Linked DNA regions of Funiculus sociatus GB2-C1. The protein of the gene in region 2 interacts with the protein of the main gene of each other region in a pairwise test. Links are inferred from orthologs where the notes say so. Each region holds a gene or a part of one and is shown on either strand. Other genes may lie near its edges.

Region 1 (3,480 bases), on a different replicon or contig from region 2:
GGGTGCCAGTTTTATCTGAGCAAATAGTCGTGACTGAACCCAGAGTTTCTACTGCTGGGAGTTTGCGAATTAGGGCGTGACGACGCACCATCCGCTGCGTTCCCAGTGCCAAAGTTACGGTGATTACAGCTGGCAAGCCTTCTGGAACCACAGCCACAGCCATCGACAGGGAAACTTCTACGAGTTCTTGCAAGACACCCCAATCCCAACGTCCTGAGCTGAAGCGGCTTTGGATCATGCCGCCTACGATCACTATGGCAACCAAGATCAGAGAACCACTCACCAGCACGTTACCCAACTGGGTCATCCGTTGTTGTAAGGGAGTGTCTTCGCTTTCGACGGATTGCAACATATCGGCAATTTTGCCGAGTTCCGTCTTCATTCCGGTTCCAGTGACAATTACTTTGCCTCGTCCCTGGACAACTTCGGTTCCCTGAAAGACTAAGTTAATGCGATCGCCTAAAGATGTTTCATCGCTCAAATGCACTGATGCTTGTTTGTTCACCGCGTGAGCTTCGCCAGTGAGCGCTGATTCCCGTATTTGCAGATTTGCCTCTTCAATCAGCCGCCCGTCTGCGGAAATCTGCACCCCAGCTTCCACTAGCATAATGTCCCCCGGCACCAGCGTCTTGCCTTCGACTTCCACTTGTCTGCCGTCGCGAATGATTCGCACTTTTGGGGAAGACAGCTTCTTCAAGGCTGCTAGAGCTTTCTCGGCACGGCTTTCCTGAAGATAGCCCAATATGCCGTTGAGAATTACAATCAACAAAATGGCAATTGTATCTTTGAAGGGGATTTCGCCTGCGGCTAACTTTCCGCCTCGTAAATCCACCAGGTCTAAAATCCCAGAAATCAGCGCCACTAGGATCAGCATCAACAACATGATGTTTTTGAACTGATCGAGCAAGATTTCCCAGGAACTCCTCCCGGCAGTTTCCTGTAGCTCATTGGGGCCGTACTGCTGCAACCGTTCTTGAGCTTCCACGGTGGTTAGACCAGATTCTGCGTCGCTAGAGAGCAGTTCCAGCGTTTTTTCAACTTCTAAGGTGTGCCAGGGTCTTGCCTGGTCGGGATTTGAATTTGAAGGGATAGATGGAGTCACGGGAAATGTGCTTTAAGACCTACTAGCTCTCAATCATAGGGCGTAAACCTGGTGATTGGATGCTACTTTAACTATGCACTATGAGTTAGCCAGGTACAAAAATCGATAAAGCTTGAGGAATCAGACGAAATTTTGCTGGCGTATAAGTGGTGATTTCTCCATCGGTATTGATTGGGCGACGCTTATTGGTGTATACCTCTATTTCCTGACTTTGAATAGTCCGCACGCCTGGTAAGTCTGCCTGTTGCCCTTGCTTCATTGCTGGTAACAAGGGGATTATTTCCCATGCGCGTTCAATTTCCAAGCTGTACAAATCCAGCCGCTGGTCGTTGATTGCTGCATCTTCAGCTATTTTCATGCCACCGCCATAATATTGCCCGTTACCTACAGCAATTTGAACTGTTTTTACCTTAATTGATTCCCCATTGCTGCGGATTTCTGCCAAAAAAGGACGCGATCGCCCCACTACTCGGATTGCTGTTACTGCGTATGCCAGAACTCCCCAGCGTTGCTTGATTTCTTTGGTCAGTTGCTTGGTAATTTGTACGCTTAAGCCTAAACTTGCAACATTAAAGAAGTGTTTACCATTGACCCAGCCTAAGTCAATTCGTTGTTGTGTCCCATTTGCAATCACCTGGCAAGCTTCATCTAAAGCTTCAGGAATTGCTAGGGTTCTCGCTAGGTCGTTGGCTGTTCCTAAGGGCAAGATACCCAAGGGGAGTTGCGTGTCAACTATACCGTCTACTGCTGCATTCAGGGTGCCATCGCCGCCACCGACGATCACTAAATCTACGCGATCGCTCCATCGTCGGATAATGTCTGGCAGTTGTTTGGGCTTTTCTGTAGACTCTTCTTGCAAATCAAAGCCTAGTTCTTTCAATTTGCTAAAAGCTTGAGATAAAGCCTCTTTTCCGCGCCGTGCGTGGCGATTAACCAGCAACAATGCTCGCCGATTCATGCCTAGTTTTCCATTAAGAGGTAATAATCTTCACAAAATTTTTGAAAGAATAAATCTACCTATAGTTAACTCCTTGGCTGATAATTCTTCTAAAGATATCGCTTTAGCACTTCGGCGGTAGCTTCTCCAGTTTTTGCCCAACTAAATTGGCTGGCTCTGGAGAGACTAGCATCAGATAGACGCGATCGCAATTCTGAATCCGTCGCTATTGCCTGCATCGCCTCAGCGATTTCCCCAACATTGTAAGGATTTACTAAAATTGCCGCATCGCCAGCGACTTCTGGCAACGATGAGATATTCGAGGTAATTACCGGGGTACCGCAAGCCATTGCTTCCAAAACTGGCAAGCCGAAGCCTTCCCATAGACTAGGAAAAACGAGGGCGATCGCTTGATTAATTAGCGTCGGCAACTGGGCAGAAGGAACGTATTCTAGGAATTTTACCCGATTTTTCAGCCCCAGCCGTTCCACTTGCTCCATTAAAATCGGCGTATAACGCTTATCCGCAGATCCAGCCAACCACAACTCGCGATCGCCACAATTATATAAAGTAGCAAAAGCCTCAATCAGCCGAGCCAGATTTTTGTAAGGATCGTAACGCCCTATATAAAGAAAATAATTGCTGGTTGGTAAATCAAGATAGCGAAAATGATTCGCATCATACGCCAAAAGAATTGGCGTAATTTTATCTTCGGGAATTTTATAAAAATTCGTAATATCCTGAGCAGTAGCCCTAGAGTTACAAATAATATGCTGTGCCTGCGCTAAAACTTGCGGAATGTAGTAACGAAAGTAGAGTCCCAGTGGGGAACCCCGCTTAGGAAAGCGCACCGGAATCAAATCATGAACCATTACCACAGAACGACAGCCAGAAAATAAGGGCGCTTCTGGAAGCGGCGAAAACAGTAGACTAGAATTCAATTTTTTGTAAATCCGTGGCAACTGCAACTGCGTCCACAAAATCCTATTAAAATGTCCTTTGGTCCCTTGTTCCGGAGTTAAATTAGGCGGTACCGGATAGCAGCTATAGTTACTCTTCCATACTCCCTCCTGGTTCCCAGGCTCAAGCTGGGAACTAACTAAGGTAGGCTCAGCATCCCCATTATTAAGAATATTATTAGCTATTAATAAAGTCGGATCGAGATGCTGTAAATGAGAAAAAATATTGGCAGCATAAGTAGCAATTCCAGTCGGCTTAGAAAAAAGAAAAGAGAGATTAATCAGCAATTGATTTGACAAATAATTCTCCATTTGTAAGCTGGTTTGAGCGACAAAACCCAACAAAGTCTTAAATTATACCATTTTACTTTATGCCTGCAACCGCTACTTCTGCCGCCATTTTAAAGCGCTTTAAAGGGATTCTCAATGTGGCATTACTCATAATAAATTGGTAGGTTGGTTAGCGCTCTTTCATCACTCTA
Region 2 (3,553 bases):
CATTATGAGAAAGTGGGAACAGAACTGGAAGAGGTTGTAAAGGTAGCAGTCGAGTCTCTCAGAGAAGAAGTCAAAGAGGTACTCCAGGGTGACTTAACTCAAGCCTTTGTCGCACGTTTAGAGGTCAACCAAAAAGTATCTACTCGAAATGTGGAGTCCGATGCTGACTTCGAGCGACTAATGAATCAAGTTAAGCAGCTCGAAAAGATTGGCAAGACAGTAGGAAGTAAACTAACCGATTTAGCAGCAGGGAGAGTATCAACGGTATCTGGACAAGGCTTTCTACACGCCTCCAATGCAGCGGGGAGCAATCTTCATCATGGTGTTTATGCTATTGGGAAACTTATAGGATTTGACTTTAAACCCTGGCAAGCAGTCAACATTGCTAAAGATATAGCTAATGTAGCTATGGTTGTAGGGCCAATTCTGGGTATAGTTTCAGTGGCAATGGATATGCGTGCAGTAAAAAAGGAAGAAGAATTAGATAAGAAACTGGCTGAAGCACGCCGCGAAATCACCAGTCAGTTTATCGCCATTGCTAAAGACCTCGAAGGTCAGGTAGAAGAAGAACTACGGAAAGTTGAAGTACAGGTTTATGGAGAGATTGAGAAGCAAATTGCAGCAGCTCGTCAGCAGGAAGAGAGCGCGATCGCATCTTCAAACACCTGGGTAAAACAACTCGCAGAAATTCGCCAAGATTTTGACTTGATTCTCCGTTACATAACGAAGGCGACAGAAAATACGAGAGATTGAAGGGCGGAACCACACTTATACTCAAAGTCCATTAGATTTCATCTATCGAAAGAGCGATCGCTTTCTCTTCCCCCCTTTTTTGTAAAGCGCGATCGCTCATCTGGTCTAGTCTATAAAAAAGCGCGATCGCTTTGTTGGACTAAGGGGAAACGATTGAAGAAGCTATTTCCAATTTGAAAGAAGCTACAAAGCTATACCTGGAAGAGTTTCCCTGAATTAAATTTTTGTTTTCTTATTAATAATTGTGGCACCCATCAAAAAAAATGTAGAGATGTTTCCAAACGTCTCTACATGAGAAATAATTTTTTGTTTTAACTTGTATCTAGCGCTGGTCGATGGGGATATAGGCAGCTCCGCGATCGCCAGTGTACATTTGGGTAGGACGGAAGATGCGGTTTTCTCCGAGCTGTTCTTTCCAGTGAGCAAGCCAACCAGCTACGCGAGCGATCGCAAACACCGGAGTAAACAAATCTGTGGGAATTGCCATTTTCCGATAAACCAAACCAGAGTAAAAATCTACGTTTGGATAAATTCCTTTTGGGCCTAATTTTTCCTCGACTGCCTTTTCCAACTCCACGGCAATGTCATAGTATTTATCGTGTCCAAACTTCTCAAACAACTGCTCTGCTAAACTTTGCAGAATTGTTGCTCGCGGATCTTTCACCTTGTAGACGCGATGACCAAAGCCCATAATTTTAGACTTGGGCGGCAAATTATCCAGCCAAGGGCGGACATTTTCCACCGAGCCAATTTCTTCTAACATGGTGATGACTTCTTCATTCGCTCCACCATGCAGAGGGCCTGCTAAAGTTCCCACAGCTGAGGCTACTACTGCGTAGGGGTCAGTCAGAGTCGAAGCCGTTACCCTAGCTGAAAAGGTGGAAGCATTCATCGTATGCTCTGCATGGAGCGTCAGACAGACATCGAAAATCCTAGCCGCCAGCGGATCGGGTTCCCGCTCGTTTAGCATATATAGGAAATTGCCAGCATAGTCGAGATCGTCGCGAGGACGCACCGGGTCGTTACCTTTCCGCATCAGCTGGAACGCCGCCACCATTGTCGGAATCTTTGCTAAAAGGCGCACCACGGCTTGGCGAATGTAAGCTGGGTTATCCAAGGCGCGACGGGAGTAAAACAGTCCTAGAGCCGCTGCTGAGGCTTGTAGCGCATCCATCGGGTGTCCGGTTTCGGGGAAGCATTTCATCATGTCCCGGATGCGATATTTAATCCGCCTGTGGTAACGAATTTCACTTTCAAAGGCTTCGAGTTCTTCCTTTGTCGGGAGTTCACCCCAAATTAATAAATACGACGTTTCCAAAAACGTACTTTTTTCTGCGAGGTCTTCGATACGAATGCCTCTGTATTCCAGTATCCCCTCTTTACCATCAACGTAGCTGATGCTGGATTGGGCAGCCGGAATGCCTTCTAGACCTGGTTTATACTCGCAGACAGTCATGTTACTACCAGTTGGGTGAGTGAAACATTTTCAGGGTAACTTACCAAAAATGGATGTATCGGTCGCCCTTTTTACCAGAATTATTTTATCGGCATTACAGTAACAGCTTGGGTGCTGTCAGCCAAAATAGTTCGCTATTACCTATGGGCGAACCGCTAGATGGCAAGTTTAACCCGATAATTCCTGCTTTTTTCAGGATGATTGTTGTTTTGACATTACCCCAAACCAAGATTTCTGCCCAATTTCCCAAGTCTGGTTGATGACCAACTAGCGCTAACTGGGAACCGCCTGAGTTTTGCCATGCTTCTAACCAGTTGATCCAAGTATGGATATTTCCACCGGGAGCAAGCTGGTTTGATTCTTCGAGATGGGAACTCAGATTAGTGTGGTAGAGAATTTTGGCAGTTTGACGCGCCCTGACTAGGGGACTCGTGAGAATCAGGTCAAAATGCAGATCCAACTCTTGCAGCCGTTTTGCTACTTTACCAGTTTTTTGCTGCCCAACGGCTGTCAAGGGGCGATCGCGATCGCTTTCATACTCAGATGGATCGGCTGCGATTCCGTGACGAATTAAGTATAGTTTCGTGGTCATTGGTAATCCTATTGCCCACTCCCCAACCTTTACTCTCCATGAAGTAGGTTATCTTTGGGGTTGACCAAGCGGAGGAGTTTTTGCTTGATTTGGCTATCAAAAACTTCCCATTTTATCTTGGCGTACTCGGAATTTTCATTAAAGCCGCCCAAAAATCCCATGGGGATTTCAAAGCCGCCTGCTGAAAGTCTACCACCACCAAAGAAGCGTCCCTGACTGTCTTGCCCAAAGGCTTCTTTGATAAATTCGTCAGGGTCGAGGGTAAGTTTGCTGGTTCTCAGAGAACCGATGACGACTTCGAGTTCTTCGTCTTCGTCGTGGACAATCCCGTAAACGACAGCAGTGTGGACGTTTTCTTCTGTTACTAGAAAATCTGCCGCTTGGGGGATGGCATCTCGGTCTTCATAGCGGAGGTAGCCGACACCAGCGATGGAGAAGTTATTCTGGACGCTGCGGTTAGTAAGCGATCGCTCGATCACATCCATCACCCGCTTAGACCGATAAGCCTGCAAAACTGCATTCAGCAATTGAGCATCATAAAATCGGCTCAGATACCCCGCCGCCTGAAAATCCTCTTCCTGCGCCTGCATCAGTCGGTTAGTATCCGACCTTAACCCGTGCATCAACGCCGTAGCGCATTTAACGTGATCGCTGACACTGCTATCCAACTTCAGTAAACCCGCCTGGAGATACTGAGTTAAAATCGTGGCAGTAGCTCTGGTACTAGGGCGAATATCTGTAAATTCCGCGTT

The links. The genes of interacting proteins can lie anywhere in the genome.
Region 1: the proteins of NDI42_RS05035 (region 2) and NDI42_RS28450 interact in binary tests that used the Escherichia coli proteins (3 or more experiments, as listed by UniProt). The link is inferred for Funiculus sociatus GB2-C1 from one-to-one orthologs.

The regions. Positions count from the first base shown.
Region 1 is NZ_JAMPKJ010000124.1:3,732-7,211, forward strand. The notes cover bases 125-2,953. They hold NDI42_RS28450 (lipid kinase), read right to left. Parts: upstream 2,061-2,953; coding sequence 1,188-2,060; downstream 125-1,187. Other genes in these bases: NDI42_RS28445 (cation-translocating P-type ATPase), read right to left, coding at 125-1,102; NDI42_RS28455 (glycosyltransferase family 4 protein), read right to left, coding at 2,150-2,953. In the rest of the region: more of NDI42_RS28445, read right to left, coding at 1-124; more of NDI42_RS28455, read right to left, coding at 2,954-3,298. UniProt on the Escherichia coli protein: In vitro phosphorylates phosphatidylglycerol but not diacylglycerol; the in vivo substrate is unknown.
Region 2 is NZ_JAMPKJ010000006.1:128,121-131,673, reverse strand. Bases 143-3,044 are described here. They hold NDI42_RS05035 (citrate synthase), read right to left. Parts: upstream 2,210-3,044; coding sequence 1,076-2,209; downstream 143-1,075. Other genes in these bases: NDI42_RS05025 (bifunctional oligoribonuclease/PAP phosphatase NrnA), read right to left, coding at 2,831-3,044; sixA (phosphohistidine phosphatase SixA), read right to left, coding at 2,304-2,801; NDI42_RS05045 (GTPase), read left to right, coding at 143-753. In the rest of the region: more of NDI42_RS05045, read left to right, coding at 1-142; more of NDI42_RS05025, read right to left, coding at 3,045-3,553.